Regions from separate parts of the Streptomyces sp. 7R007 genome, predicted to be linked through region 3. Evidence: predicted binding sites of a transcription regulator. Region 3 holds the regulator's gene; each other region holds the start of a gene.
The links. Region 3 encodes HrcA, which represses chaperone genes, less so after heat shock. Its sites were predicted from a motif close to TTNGCACTCNGNNNNNCNGAGTGCNAA; they were not measured.
Positions count from the first base shown of each region.

Region 1 (5,041 bases), on a different contig from region 3:
CCGACGTAGGTGCCCTCGGTGACGATCAGGCCGACACCGGCGGCGGCCCGGCGCGCGTAGTACGACACCACGTCCTCGCCCGGGACGCCGCCCGGGGAGAACATCCGGGTCATCGGCGCCATCGCGATGCGGTTCGGGACGGTCAGACCGTTGATCGTGGCGGGGCGGGAGAGGATCTCCGCGGCGCGGGAAGGGGTGGCGGTCACGTGGGGGACTCCTCGGAGATAACCGGACGGTATGTGCGTATGCATTGTTGCACTACCTTAACCAATCCCTCTGTGACCCCGGACACGCCCGAGGGCGGCACCCCCGGGGAATCCCGGAAGTGCCGCCCTCGGCAAGGACGTTGATCAACCGGAGGCCGGAGCCCCGGAGGTCGATCAGAAGTCCATGTCACCGCCCGGCATGCCGCCACCGGCGGGCGCGGCGGCCTTCTCCGGCTTGTCGGCGATGACGGCCTCGGTGGTGAGGAAGAGCGCGGCGATGGAGGCGGCGTTCTGCAGAGCGGAGCGCGTGACCTTCGCCGGGTCGATGATGCCTTCCTTGACCAGGTCGACGTACTCACCGGTCGCGGCGTTCAGGCCGTGGCCCGGGGTGAGGTTGCGGACCTTCTCCACCACGACGCCGCCCTCCAGGCCGGCGTTGACGGCGATCTGCTTCAGCGGGGCTTCGAGCGCGAGCTTGACCGCCTGGGCGCCGGTCGCCTCGTCACCCTCCAGCTCCAGCTTCTCGAAGACCTGGGAGGCCTGGAGCAGGGCCACGCCACCACCGGCGACGATGCCCTCCTCGACGGCCGCCTTGGCGTTGCGCACGGCGTCCTCGATGCGGTGCTTGCGCTCCTTGAGCTCCACCTCGGTGGCGGCACCGGCCTTGATGACCGCGACACCGCCGGCGAGCTTCGCCAGGCGCTCCTGAAGCTTCTCGCGGTCGTAGTCGGAGTCGCTGTTCTCGATCTCGGCGCGGATCTGGTTGACGCGGCCGTTGACCTGGTCGGAGGAGCCGGCACCGTCGACGATGGTGGTCTCGTCCTTGGTGATGACGACCTTGCGGGCGCGGCCCAGGAGGTCCAGGGTCGCGTTCTCCAGCTTGAGGCCGACCTCCTCGGAGATGACCTCGCCGCCCGTGAGGATGGCGATGTCGCCGAGCATGGCCTTGCGGCGGTCGCCGAAGCCCGGGGCCTTGACGGCGACGGACTTGAAGGTGCCGCGGATCTTGTTGACGACCAGGGTCGACAGGGCCTCGCCCTCGACGTCCTCGGCGATGATCAGCAGCGGCTTGCCCGACTGCATGACCTTCTCCAGCAGCGGGAGCAGGTCCTTGACCGAGGAGATCTTGGAGTTGGCGATCAGGATGTACGGGTCGTCGAGGGACGCCTCCATACGCTCCATGTCGGTGGCGAAGTACGCCGAGATGTAGCCCTTGTCGAAGCGCATACCCTCGGTGAGCTCCAGCTCCAGACCGAAGGTCTGGGACTCCTCGACGGTGATGACGCCTTCCTTGCCGACCTTGTCCATGGCCTCGGCGATGAGCTCGCCGATCTGGGTGTCGGCGGCGGAGATGGAGGCCGTGGAGGCGATCTGCTCCTTGGTCTCGACGTCCTTCGCCTGCTCCAGCAGGGCACCGGAGACGGCCTCGACGGCCTTCTCGATGCCGCGCTTGAGGGCCATCGGGTTGGCGCCGGCGGCCACGTTGCGCAGGCCCTCCTTGACCAGGGCCTGGGCGAGAACGGTCGCGGTGGTCGTACCGTCACCGGCGACGTCGTCCGTCTTCTTGGCGACTTCCTTGACCAGCTCGGCGCCGATCTTCTCGTACGGGTCCTCGAGTTCGATCTCCTTGGCGATGGAGACACCGTCGTTGGTGATCGTGGGGGCGCCCCACTTCTTCTCGAGGACGACGTTGCGGCCCTTGGGGCCGAGCGTCACCTTCACGGCGTCCGCGAGCTGGTTCATGCCGCGCTCGAGGCCGCGCCGCGCCTCCTCGTCGAACGCGATGATCTTGGCCATGTGAAGTGGTCCCTCCAGGACTGGGGGTGATTCCTTCGGACCGCGCCCGCGCCCGCGACGGACGGCTCGCCGACCCGTGGGTTCCTTGCCCCACCCGGTCCGCGGGCCTCACCGACCCGGTCCTTCTTTGTCACTCTCACCTTCAGAGTGCTAACGCCAATGATTAGCACTCGCCCCCTGCGAGTGCAAGCGGCTCTCGGGGATCGGGCGGGGCGCTCCGCCCGGCGCGAACAGGGGGCGGGCACATGACGAGGGCCCGCACCCTCGCGGGTGCGGGCCCTCGTCATGTGAATGTTCTAGGCGGTGACGCGAACCATGTCGGCCTGCGGGCCCTTCTGACCCTGCGAGATCTCGAACTCGACCCGCTGGCCCTCTTCCAGGGTGCGGTAGCCGTCCATCTGAATCGCGCTGTAGTGGACGAAGACGTCCGCACCACCGTCGACCGCGATGAAGCCGTACCCCTTCTCCGCGTTGAACCACTTGACGGTGCCCTGAGCCATGCCTAACTCCCCTATTACTGGCCCTTGCACGGACCCGCACTTCGCGGATCCGGGTCAGACCTCACCCCCCACGGTTGGGGGCGTGCGCCGGAACGCGTCGACCGCGGCTGAATGTATCTGTCCAACTGCCGTCTGCAACAGGTCAATCGGACGAGAATTCTGGACGGGCCCGGTCGGGAATCTGCCGAGAATTCACCAGGTTTCAGGGCAAGTCGGGCCCCGCAAAATACACAAAAGCCACGAAAGACGCGCGCACTTTGGCTACATCTTGTCGGGCAAGGAGCAGGTTTCCAGGGCTTCCGGTCCGTGGACCGGCAGCGGGTTCCCCAACTGTACCGCGCTCAACCACACAGAATTGCCCCCTCCGCTTCTCTCACGGAGGGGGCAATTCGATGAACTCTTCGTGACCGGCCTTACCAACGGTAATGTTCGGTCATTCGGCGCCCGGTGGTTTGTTGGTTCAACCGTTCGCCAATTCGGTGGTTCGGTCAGCCGCCGGCCACGGCCGGGATGATGGAAACGCCCGCACCGTCGGGGGTCGCCGTCTCCAGCCCCTGCTCGAAACGCACGTCGTCGTCGTTGACGTACACGTTGACGAACCGCCGCAGCTTGCCCTGGTCGTCGAGCACGCGGGCCGCGATTCCCGTGTGGTTCTTCTCCAGGTCGGCGATGACCTCGGCGAGGGTGGCGCCCTCGGCGGTCACCTCGGCCTGCCCGCCGGTGTAGGTGCGCAGGATGGTGGGGATGCGGACGTTGACGCTCATGATGCGAGGCCAGCCTCTCGGAAGGAGTCGAGGTTCGGGCGGATCGTCGCGGTCAGGCCGGTGCCGGCCACCGCGTCGAGGGTCTTCAGGCCGTCGCCCGTGTTGAGGACGACCGTCGTCTTGGTGGGGTCGAGTACGCCGTTCTCGATCAGCTTGCGCGTCACGCCCACGGTCACGCCACCCGCCGTCTCGGCGAAGATGCCCTCCGTGCGGGCCAGCAGCTTGATGGCGTCCACGACCTGCTCGTCCGTCACGTCCTCCACCGCGCCACCGGTGCGCCGCGCGATGTCGAGCACGTACGGACCGTCGGCCGGGTTGCCGATGGCCAGCGACTTGGCGATGGTGTTCGGCTTCTGCGGGCGCACCACGTCGTGGCCGGCCTTGAAGGCCGTCGACACCGGCGAGCACCCCTCGGCCTGCGCGCCGAAGATCTTGTACGGCCTGTCCTCGACGAGCCCGAGTTTGATCAGCTCCTGCAGGCCCTTGTCGACCTTGGTCAGCTGCGAGCCGGAGGCGATGGGCACGACGATCTGGTCCGGCAGCCGCCAGCCGAGCTGCTCGCACACCTCGTACGCGAGCGTCTTGGAGCCCTCCGCGTAGTACGGCCGCAGGTTGACGTTGACGAAGCCCCAGCCCTCGCCGGCCGGGTCTCCGATGAGCTCCGAGCAGAAGCGGTTGACGTCGTCGTAGTTGCCCTCGATGCCGACGAGCTCGCCGCCGTAGACGGCGGCCATGACGACCTTGCCCTGCTCCAGGTCGTGCGGGATGAACACGCAGGAGCGGAAGCCGGCGCGGGCCGCCGCGGCGCCCACCGCGCCGGCGAGGTTGCCGGTGGAGGAGCAGGAGAGGGTGGTGAAGCCGAAGGCGCGGGCGGCCTCCAGGGCCTGGGCGACGACGCGGTCCTTGAAGGAGTGCGTCGGGTTACCGGAGTCGTCCTTCACATACAACCCGCCGGTGATCCCGAGCTCGCGGGCGAGGTTGTCGGCCTTGACGAGCTTGGTCCAGCCGGGGTTGATGTTCGGCTTGCCGGCCACGTCGGCGGGGACGGGCAGCAGCGGGGCGTAGCGCCAGATGTTCGAGGGTCCCGCCTCGATGCGCCGCCGGAGCTCCTCGGTGTCGTAGGCCGAGAAGTCGTAGGCGATCTCCAGCGGGCCGAAACACTCCTCGCACGCGAAGACGGGGCCGAGCGGCACCCGGTGGCCGCATTCGCGGCAGGACAGCGCCGCGGCGGGGCCGAGGTCGACGGTGGAGTCCGTGGTGCTTGCAACAGTCTGCACAGCCATGTGAGGCGAGGCCCTTTCTCCTCATCTTCCTCACGACGCATCTCGCCGTGAGACGGATTTGGCACCTTCCCTAGCCGGGAGCCTCGCGGAGCGATCGACAGTGATCTACGAGTACCGACTGGAGGGTTGCCGGGGCTTCATCGGGCCGTATCCCTCTGCCCCTCTGGATGAGCGGTATGAAGTTGTTCACGGCGGGCCAGGACATGCGATGGTCACCCGCGTTGTTCAAGACTGTAACCGACGACCAGGACAGTTGAGATAGTCGTCCGAACCGCGAGATGGATCACAAGACAAGGAGCCGCCTACGTGCTGGAAGAAGTCGAGCGCTGGCTGACCACCCGCTCCTGGTCCGTCACCGATCGCCCGCTCCACCAGATCATGGCCGCCAAGCAGCGCACGGGGCAGACGGTCAGCGTCGTGCTGCCGGCGCTCAACGAGGAGGAGACCGTCGGCGACATCGTCGCCGTGATCCGGCACGACCTCGTGCAGCA
Region 1 is NZ_JBTWMV010000006.1:140,011-145,051, reverse strand. It holds gene ACYF6T_RS10565 (NADH:flavin oxidoreductase) at 1-251, opposite strand, end outside; gene groL (chaperonin GroEL) at 381-2,003, opposite strand; gene ACYF6T_RS10555 (cold-shock protein) at 2,300-2,503, opposite strand; gene ACYF6T_RS10550 (MoaD/ThiS family protein) at 2,992-3,267, opposite strand; gene thrC (threonine synthase) at 3,264-4,550, opposite strand; SAM riboswitch class I at 4,569-4,724, opposite strand; gene ACYF6T_RS10540 (glucosyl-3-phosphoglycerate synthase) at 4,857-5,041, shown strand, end outside.
Region 1: the regulator HrcA is predicted to act here: its motif matches at 2,131-2,157, upstream of groL (chaperonin GroEL).

Region 2 (5,041 bases), on a different contig from region 3:
GGTGACGGGCCAGTTCGGCCGGGCCGAGGAGGTCCTCCGCCTGGGCCTGCAGTTCCTCGTGGGCCAGCAGGTAGACGTCGCCGCGGACGGCGAAGACCTGCCCGGCCCGGGCGCACAGCACCTCGCGCACCCTGGTGCCGCCGGTCAGCGCGGTCAGGTCGGGGACGGCCAGGCCGCCGCCCGCGGCGGTGACGAGCGCGAGCAGGTCGTGTTCGAGTCCGCCGGCCTCGGTCAGCCGCTTGAGCTGGCGGTCGGCGTCGGTGCGGATCACCTGGGCGGCCGGCGACCGCCGCAGCAGTACGGCCTCGGCGTGCCGGAGCGGATGGTCGGGCGGGACGTCCGCCGGGAGCGGGGGGTGCAGGCGGCTCGCGACCACGACCCGCATGCCGTGCTCAAGGCGGCCGGGCAGCAGGCTCGCGATGCTGTGCGAGTCCGAGCGGGTGGTCACCCCGCGGTCCTCGTCCAGGCCGTCGACGATCAGGACCAGCCGCCTGCCGCGCCCGGCGCAGGCCCGTGCCGCCTCCCGGTACATGCGCCGCAGATGCGCTTCGCGGGTCGCCTCCGTCAGGTAGGCGGGAAGGCCCTCGCCGATCAGCTCGGCGAGCTGTTCCAGTACGACGTCGACGTAAGCGACGACGTCGTTCTGCGCGGCCAGCCGGGCCGTCACGAAGAAGGGCACGAGGCACACGTCCGGCGGTGGGTTCAGGGCGAACCAGGACAGCAGCGCGGTCTTGCCCGCCCAGGCCCCGGCCCGCCACCAGGCGTACGCGGGGCCGGAGTCGGCGGTGCAGAAGGCGGCGAGGGCGTCCAGCTCGTCCTCGCGGTCGTCGAGCCGGGCCGGCGCGATCAGCCGGACGTGCTCCCAGTAGGCCGAGCGCACCGCCGGTGCCGCCGTGATCCGGTTGTTGTCGCCCGTGACGGCCAGAGCGATGTCACCGCCCGCCGAGACGGACCGCTGCCCCCGCTCCCGCATGGCCTCATCATGCCAAAAGGCCGACAATGAACGGGGGTGTTCGACCGGACCCAGGGGGGCCGGAGGCGACGGATGCCATGACTTTCGTACAGCTCATCGACTGCAGGACCAGCCGCTTCGACGACATGAACCGGCTGATGGACACATGGGTCGAGCAGACCAAGGGGAAGCGGACGGCGACGCACGCGGTGGTCGGGAAGGACCACTCCGACGCGTCGCACTTCATCGAGATCGTGGAGTTCCCGTCGTACGAGGAGGCGATGCGCAACTCGCAGCTTCCGGAGACCGACAAGATCTTCCAGGAGATGGTCGCCCTGTGCGACGGGATGCCGACGTTCACGGATCTCGACGTCGTGCGGGACGACCAGTTGAACGCGGCGACCGTGCGGACGCTGCTCACGCGGATGGCCGCGGAGGGGGACACGCCGGACTTCGACGATCTGGTCGCCGACGACTACCGCGACCACGACCCGGCCAAGGACGAGGTCGAGATCGGGCGGGAGGGGTTCCTGCGGGACCTGGAGATGTGGCGCGGCTCGTTCGACTTCGCGTTCACCGTGGACGATCTGATCACCCAGGAGGACCGGGTCTGTGCGCGGTTCACCTGGCGCGGCACGCAGAAGGCCGAGTTCATGGGCGTCCCGTCGTCCGGGGACACGGTCACCATGACCGGGATGATCATCTTCCGGTTCGATGCGGACGGGCGGGTCTGCGAGGCCTGGTGGGAGTACGACCGGGCCGGGCTGATGGAGCAGCTGGGGGTGCTCGGCGAGTAGCGGCCGCGGGGTACGCGAAGGCCCGGCACCCCGAGGGGCGCCGGGCCTCGTGTCGGCCTGGGTCAGTGGGCGTGGCCGTGGCCGTGGCCCGCGGCGGCCGGCTCTTCCTCTTCCTTCTTCTCGACGACCAGGGTCTCGGTCGTGAGCAGGAGGGAGGCGATGGAGGCGGCGTTCTCCAGCGCGGAGCGGGTGACCTTGACCGGGTCGATGACGCCGGCCTTGATCAGGTCGCCGTACTCGCCGGTCGCGGCGTTGAAGCCCTGGCCCTTGTCGAGCTCGGCGACCTTGGAGGTGATGACGTAGCCCTCCAGGCCGGCGTTCTCGGCGATCCAGCGCAGCGGCTCGACGACCGCGCGGCGCACGACGGTGACACCGGTGGCCTCGTCGCCGGTCTTGTCGAGGTTGCCCTCCAGGACCTTGGCGGCGTGGACCAGAGCCGAGCCACCACCGGAGACGATGCCCTCCTCGACCGCGGCGCGGGTCGCGGAGATGGCGTCCTCCAGACGGTGCTTCTTCTCCTTCAGCTCCACCTCGGTGGCGGCGCCGACCTTGATCACGCACACGCCGCCGGCCAGCTTGGCGAGGCGCTCCTGGAGCTTCTCGCGGTCCCAGTCGGAGTCGGTGGTCTCGATCTCGGCCTTGATCTGGGCGACGCGACCCTGGACGTCCTCGGAGTTGCCGGCGCCGTCCACGATCGTGGTGTCGTCCTTGGTGACCGTCACGCGGCGGGCGGTGCCCAGCACGTCCAGGCCGACCTGGTCGAGCTTGAGGCCGACCTCCTCGGAGACGACGGTGGCGCCGGTGAGGATCGCCATGTCCTGGAGCATCGCCTTGCGGCGGTCGCCGAAGCCGGGGGCCTTGACCGCGACCGCGTTGAAGGTGCCGCGGATCTTGTTGACGACCAGCGTGGACAGGGCCTCGCCCTCGACGTCCTCGGCGATGATCAGCAGCGGCTTGGAGGAGTTGGCCTGGATGACCTTCTCCAGCAGCGGCAGCAGGTCGGCGATGGAGGAGATCTTGCCCTGGTTGATCAGGATGTAGGGCTCGTCGAGGACGGCCTCCATGCGCTCCTGGTCCGTCACGAAGTACGGCGACAGGTAGCCCTTGTCGAAGGCCATGCCCTCGGTGAAGTCCAGCTCCAGGCCGAAGGTGTTGGACTCCTCGACGGTGATGACACCGTCCTTGCCGACCTTGTCCATCGCCTCGGCGATCAGCTCGCCGACCTGCTGGTCCTGGGCGGACAGCGCGGCCACGGCGGCGATGTCGGACTTCTCGTCGATCGGGCGGGCGGAGGAGAGCAGGTCCTCGGAGACCGCGGCGACGGCGGCGTCGATGCCCTTCTTCAGGGCGGCCGGGGAGGCACCCGCGGCGACGTTCTTCAGGCCCTCGCGCACCAGCGCCTGGGCGAGCACGGTGGCGGTGGTGGTGCCGTCACCCGCGATGTCGTTGGTCTTGGTCGCCACCTCCTTCACCAGCTGCGCGCCGAGGTTCTCGTACGGGTCCTCGACCTCGACCTCACGGGCGATGGTGACACCGTCGTTGGTGATGGTGGGGGCGCCGAACTTCTTGTCGATGACGACGTTGCGGCCCTTGGGGCCGATCGTCACCTTCACCGTGTCGGCCAGCTTGTTGACGCCACGCTCAAGGGCGCGACGGGCGTCCTCGTCGAACTTCAGGATCTTCGCCATGACAGCGGGAGCCCTCTCGGAAATCTGTGGGTTCTCAGAAACGGCACTGCGCCCCGGGCGCCCGGCTTCTTAAGTGGTCGCGGGGGCCAGGGGCGCAGCTGGAAGCAAGGTGCTGGAGGTGGGGCTTACTTCTCGATGATCGCGAGGACGTCGCGAGCCGAGAGGACGAGGTACTCCTCGCCGTTGTACTTCACCTCGGTGCCGCCGTACTTGCTGTACAGCACGATGTCGCCGGTCTTGACGTCGAGCGGCAGGCGCTCGCCGTTCTCGAAGCGGCCCGGGCCCACGGCCAGGACGACGCCCTCCTGGGGCTTCTCCTTGGCGGTGTCCGGGATGACCAGGCCAGAGGCCGTGGTCTGCTCGGCGTCCAGCGGCTGGACCACGATGCGGTCCTCGAGCGGCTTGATGGCAACCTTGGAGCTGGCGGTCGTCACGATCCGACCTCCCCCTTCGGAGATCTCACGGGGTTAACTGTCTGAGGTGGCGACCAGGTCGATCCGTCGTCGCGGGTGCCGGACCTGCCCGTCGCTGTGTTGGCACTCTCCGGTGTCGAGTGCCAGAGCCGAGACTATGACCACCGTTAGCACTCGGTCAAGCGGAGTGCCAATGCCGACGGGCGCGTCGGTCCCGCGCCGTGCACCGCGCCCCGGGCGTCCCCGTGCCGAACGTGCCGCAGGACCCGCTGGGCCGCCTTCCTGCCCAGCCGTTCGATCGGGTCGACGGACTGGGTGCAGCCGGTGAGGAGCACGGCGGCCGCCAGCAGCCCGGCCGCCGGGGCGCGCCGTCTCACGCGCCGCCTCACAGGTAGTCCTCCAGCCGGGCCACCGCGTACCCCTCGGCCGTCACCCTGTCGAGGAACCGGCGCATGTCGTCGACCATCGTGCCCTTCCACTCGTCCCGGCCCCGGAAGTGGGTGAGGACGATGTCGCCGGGGTGCAGGTCCCGGTCGTCCTCGCGGTACTCCCAGTGGTCGACGAAGACCTCCTCGTCCCAGATCGGCGCGTAGCGGATGCCGCACGCCTTGGCGGCGCGCAGGGTGTCCTGGTTGTAGTCGCCGTAGGGCGGGCGGAAGACGGTGGGGCGCTTGCCGTAGCGCTTCTCGATCACGTCCTGCATGCCGCAGATCTCGCGCTTCTGCTGCCGGTAGGACAGGCCCGGGAGGTAGGGGTGGTGGAGGGTGTGGTTGTTCAGGACGACCCCGGCGGACTGCATCCTCGCGAAGTAGGCGTAGTCGTCCTTGATCAGGAAGTCGCTGAGGAAGGCCGTGTACGGGATGCGCAGGTCGCTCATCATCCGCAGGAACGCGCGGTCCTTCTCGGCGCCGTCGTCGATGGTGAGAAAGACGACCTTCTGCCGGGTGGGGACGGTGGTGAAGACCGGCGGGAGGTCCAGCTCCTCCTGGCCGTCCACCTCGAAGCCCTTGCGCGCGGTGATCCGCGGCTTCACGGCGGGCGGCGCGGGGGCGGTCAGGGGCACCTGCTTCAGGCCCCAGTGCCGGGCGGCGGCGGCCCGTGCGGTGAGGGCGGTGTGCAGGCGGGTGGCGTAGGAGTCGAGGGCGCGGGCTGCGGGCGCCTTCAGGGCCTGCTGGCCGGGGGCGGGGCGCA
Region 2 is NZ_JBTWMV010000003.1:330,297-335,337, forward strand. It holds gene ACYF6T_RS06510 (hypothetical protein) at 1-973, opposite strand, end outside; gene ACYF6T_RS06515 (ester cyclase) at 1,051-1,749, shown strand; gene groL (chaperonin GroEL) at 1,812-3,437, opposite strand; gene groES (co-chaperone GroES) at 3,563-3,871, opposite strand; gene ACYF6T_RS06530 (hypothetical protein) at 4,018-4,227, opposite strand; gene ACYF6T_RS06535 (polysaccharide deacetylase family protein) at 4,236-5,041, opposite strand, start outside.
Region 2: the regulator HrcA is predicted to act here: its motif matches at 3,971-3,997, upstream of groES (co-chaperone GroES).

Region 3 (5,041 bases):
CAGCGACCGTTGAACGCGTCCTTCAGGCGCGAGAACAGCCCTTGCTGGCCCGGCTGGAACTGGCCCTGGGGGCGTTCCTCGCCGCGTAGTTTCGCCAGTTCTCGCAGGAGGCGTTCCTGTTCGGGGTCCAGCTTGGTCGGGGTCTGGACCTCGACGTGGACGACGAGGTCGCCCCGGCCTCCGCCGCGCAGGTGGGTGACGCCGCGGCTGTGCAGCGGGATCGACTGGCCGGACTGTGTGCCGGGCCGGATGTCGACCTCCTCCAGGCCGTCCAGCGTCTCCAGCGGAACCTTCGTGCCGAGGGCCGCCGCCGTCATCGGCAGGGTGACCGTGCAGTGCAGGTCGTCACCGCGGCGCTGGAACATCGGGTGCGGCAGCTCGTGGATCTCCACGTACAGGTCACCGGCCGGACCGCCGCCCGGACCGACCTCGCCCTCACCGGCGAGCTGGATGCGCGTGCCGTTGTCGACGCCCGCCGGGATCTTCACGGTGAGCGTGCGCCGGGAGCGCACCCGGCCGTCGCCCGCGCACTCGGGGCACGGGGACGGCACGACCGTACCGAAGCCCTGGCACTGGGGGCAGGGACGGGACGTCATGACCTGGCCGAGGAAGGACCGGGTGACCTGGGAGACCTCACCCCGGCCGCGGCACATGTCACACGTCTGCGCGGACGTGCCCGGCGCCGCGCCCTCACCGTTGCAGGTGGTGCAGACGATCGCCGTGTCGACCTGGATGTCCTTCGTCGTGCCGAAGGCCGCCTCGTCGAGCTCGACCTCCAGCCGGATCATCGCGTCCTGGCCGCGCCGGGTGCGCGAGCGCGGCCCGCGCTGGGACGCCGTACCGAAGAAGGCGTCCATGATGTCCGAGAAGTTCCCGAAGCCGCCCGCGCCGAAGCCGCCCGCGCCGGCCCCGCCGGACTGCGAGAGCGGATCGCCGCCGAGGTCGTAGACCTGCTTCTTCTGCGGGTCCGACAGCACCTCGTAAGCGGCGTTGATCTCCTTGAACCGCTCCTGGGTCTTCGGATCGGGGTTGACGTCCGGGTGCAGCTCGCGCGCGAGCCGCCGGAAGGCCTTCTTGATCTCTTCCTGCGACGCGTCGCGGCGCACGCCGAGAACGGCGTAGTAGTCCGTGGCCACTTACGACTCCGCCAGGATCTGTCCGACGTACCGTGCCACTGCGCGTACCGCTCCCATCGTTCCCGGATAGTCCATGCGGGTCGGTCCGACCACGCCGAGCTTGGCGACTGCCTCGCCGCCCGAACCGTAGCCGACCGACACCACGGACGTGGAGTTGAGTCCCTCGTAGGCGTTCTCGTGCCCGATACGCACGGTGACGCCCGAATCCCCCGCCTCGCCAAGCAACTTGAGGAGCACGACCTGCTCCTCCAGTGCCTCCAGCACCGGCCGGATGGACAGGGGGAAGTCATGTGCGAAGCGCGTCAGGTTGGCGGTGCCGCCGATCATCAGCCGCTCCTCGTTCTCCTCGACGAGCGTCTCCAGGAGGGTGGAGAGCACCGTCGAGACCGTGCCCCGGTCCTCGACGTCGAAACCCTCCGGCAGGTCCTCCACGAGCCGCGGCACGTCCGTGAACCGCCGCCCCGCCACCCGGCTGTTGAGCCGCGCGCGCAGATCCGCGAGCGAGGCCTCGCCGAACGGCGCCGGGCAGTCCACCATGCGCTGTTCCACCCGCCCGGTGTCCGTGATCAGCACCAGCATCACCCGCGCGGGCGCGAGCGAGAGCAGTTCCACGTGCCGGACGGTGGAGCGGGTCAGCGACGGGTACTGCACGACCGCCACCTGCCGCGTCAGCTGCGCCAGCAGCCGCACGGTCCGCGCCACCACGTCGTCGAGGTCGACGGCCCCGTCCAGGAAGTTCTGGATCGCGCGCCGCTCGGGCGCGCTCATCGGCTTGACCCCGGCGAGCTTGTCGACGAACAGCCGGTAGCCCTTGTCGGTGGGGATGCGCCCGGCGCTGGTGTGCGGCTGGGCGATGTACCCCTCGTCCTCCAGGGCCGCCATGTCGTTGCGCACGGTCGCCGGGGACACACCCAGGTTGTGCCGCTCGGTGAGGGCCTTGGAGCCCACCGGCTCCTCGGTGCCGACGTAGTCCTGGACGATGGCGCGCAGTACCTGGAGCCGTCGTTCACTCAGCATCTCGCGCACACCTCCAGAAGTCGTCCCCTCGGCGCTTCGCCTGGCACTCTGTCCTTTCGAGTGCCAGCGTTCACCGGCCCAGTGTACGGCGGTGGGGTACTCGGTGGGCAAGGTCGGTCCTGCGGGAGCGGGTCGTACGGCTAGCGTCGCCGTATGACGGTGACTTGGGAAGAGCTGGGGTGGCAACGGGTCGCGGCGGGGGTCGGCCGGTGCCGGCTGCCGGGCTGGGACTGCACGGCGGGGCTGGTCGTCGGGGACGGGACGGCGCTGGCGGTGGACGCCGGGTCGAGCCTGGCGGAGGGGGCGCTGCTGCGCTCCCGGGCCGAGGAGCTCACCGGTCACCGTGTGACCCATCTCGCGCTCACCCACCCCCATTTCGACCACGTCTTCGGAGCGGCGGCCTTCGCGGGCGCCGAGGTGTTCGGCGCGGTCGGGGTCGAGACGGCGCTGACCGGGCGGCACGCGCGCGAGGAGCTGCGCGCGGACGCCGAGCGCAACGGGCTGGACGCGCGGCTGGCCGAGGAGGCGGCGGACGCGCTGGTGCCGCCGCGCCACCACGTCAGCGGCGAGTGGACGCTCGACCTGGGCGGCGGCCGGCAGGTCCTGCTGGCCAACGTGGGTCCCGGGCACACCGCCCACGATCTCGCCGTGCTGGTCCCGGGCCCGCCCGAGGTGGTCTTCTGCGGCGACCTGGTCGAGGAGTCGGGGGAACCGCAGGCGGGGCCGGACGCCGTGCCGTCGCACTGGCCCGCCGCCCTGGACCGGCTCCTCGCCCTCGGCGGCGAGGACGCGCTGTACGTGCCCGGTCACGGAGCGGTGGTGGACGCGGCCTTCGTGCGGGCGCAGCGGGACGCCCTCGCGGCACGTTTCGGCGTGTCTACGTGATCACCCGCCCGCTTCTCCTATCGTCATCCGAATGCGCCAGTACTCCGCCGACCTGACCCCGCCGTGGAAGAACCCCAGGCCCGTCCCCGAGGTGCCGGCGGAGCCCGGGCTGGTGGTCGAGGAGCCCGGTACCGGTTTCTGCGGCGCGGTGATCCGCTGCGAGGCGGGCACGGTGACCCTGGAGGACCGCTTCGGCAAGCACCGGGTCTTCCCGCTCCAGCCGCGCGGGTTCCTGCTGGAGGGACGGGCGGTGACCCTCGTCCGGCCGTCCGGACCGGCTCCGGCACGGCCCACCCGTACGGCGTCCGGCTCGGTCGCCGTGCCCGGCGCACGCGCGCGCGTGGCCCGCGCCGGGCGCATCTACGTCGAGGGCCGGCACGACGCCGAGCTGGTGGAGAAGGTGTGGGGCGACGACCTGCGCGTCGAGGGCGTGGTCGTGGAGTACCTGGAGGGCGTGGACGACCTGCCGTCCGTCGTGGCGGACTTCGCGCCCGGCCCGGACGCCCGGCTCGGCGTCCTGGTGGACCACCTGGTGCCGGGCAGCAAGGAGTGGCGGATCGCCCAGGAGGTGACCAGCGAGCACGCCCTGGTCGTCGGCCACCCCTACATCGACATCTGGGAGGCGGTGAAGCCGTCGTCCCTGGGCATCGACGCATGGCCCCGCGTCCCGCACGGCCAGGACTGGAAGACGGGCGTGTGCCGGGCCCTGGGCTGGCCGCCGGAGAACACCGGGGCGGTGTGGCAGGCGATCCTGAAGCGGGTGAACTCCTACAAGGACCTGGAGCCGGAGCTGCTGGGCTGTGTCGAGCGCCTGATCGACCACGTGACCGTGCCCTGACGCCTCCGCGGCCGTCGGTCCGGCGGGACCGGTGGGCCGCTCTCCGCCGTCGCGGAAGTGATCCGTCGATGAGCTCGTCTACGCGGCCGGGGAGCGGCTCGTGCTCCCGCCGCAGCGGGGGTCGGCCTCTCAGTCCACCAGGTCCCGCACCACCGCGTCCGCCAGCAGCCGCCCCCGCAGGGTCAGCACGGCCCGTCCCTCCTCGTACGGGGCCTGCTGAAGGAGCCCGTCGGACAGGGCGCGGCGGGAGGCGCGCAGGCCGTCCTCGCGCAGCAGGTCCAGGGGTATGCCGTCGCGCAGCCGCAGCTCCAGCAGGATCCGCTCCACCCGCCGGTCCTCCTCGGACAGCAGCTCGCACCCGGCCCCCGGCGACCGCCCCGCCGCCAGCGCCGCCGCGTACGCCCCCGGGTGCTTGACGTTCCACCAGCGCACCCCGCCCACGTGCGAGTGCGCCCCGGGGCCGGCGCCCCACCAGTCGGCGCCGCGCCAGTACAGCTCGTTGTGCAGGCAGCGGGCCCGGTCGGAGGTGGCCCAGTTGGAGACCTCGTACCAGGCGAATCCGGCCGCGGACAGCAGGTCCTCCGCGATCAGGTACCGGTCCGCGTGGACGTCGTCGTCGGTCATGGGGATCTCGCCGCGGCGGATGCGGCGGGCGAGCTGCGTGCCCTCCTCGACGATCAGGGCGTACGCCGAGACATGGTCGGGTCCGGCGCCGAGCGCCGCCTCCAGGGAGGCCCGCCAGTCGTCGTCGGACTCGCCCGGGGTGCCGTAGATCAGGTCCAGGTTGACGTGCTCGAAGCCCGCCGCACGCGCCTCGGCGACGCACGCCTCCGGCCGCCCGGGGGTGTGGGTGCGGTCGAGGATCCTCAGCACGTGCTGCTTCGCGCTCTGCATGCCGAAGGAGATCCGGTTGAAGCCGCCCTGGCGCAGCACGGACAGGTACGCCGGGTCCACCGACTCCGGGTTCGCCTCCGTCGTCACCTCCGCGTCGGGCGCGAGGCCGAACTCCTCGCGGATCGCCCCCAGCATCCGCACCAGGTCACCGGCGGCGAGCAGGGTCGGCGTGCCGCCGCCCACGAAGACCGTGCGCACCGGGCGCGGGTCGTCGCCGAGCACCTTGCGGGCCAGGCGGATCTCGTCGACGAGCGTGTCCGCGTAGTTCTCG
Region 3 is NZ_JBTWMV010000114.1:1,854-6,894, reverse strand. It holds gene dnaJ (molecular chaperone DnaJ) at 1-1,136, opposite strand, end outside; gene hrcA (heat-inducible transcriptional repressor HrcA) at 1,137-2,153, opposite strand; gene ACYF6T_RS44055 (MBL fold metallo-hydrolase) at 2,307-3,038, shown strand; gene ACYF6T_RS44050 (DUF3097 domain-containing protein) at 3,070-3,876, shown strand; gene hemW (radical SAM family heme chaperone HemW) at 4,006-5,041, opposite strand, start outside.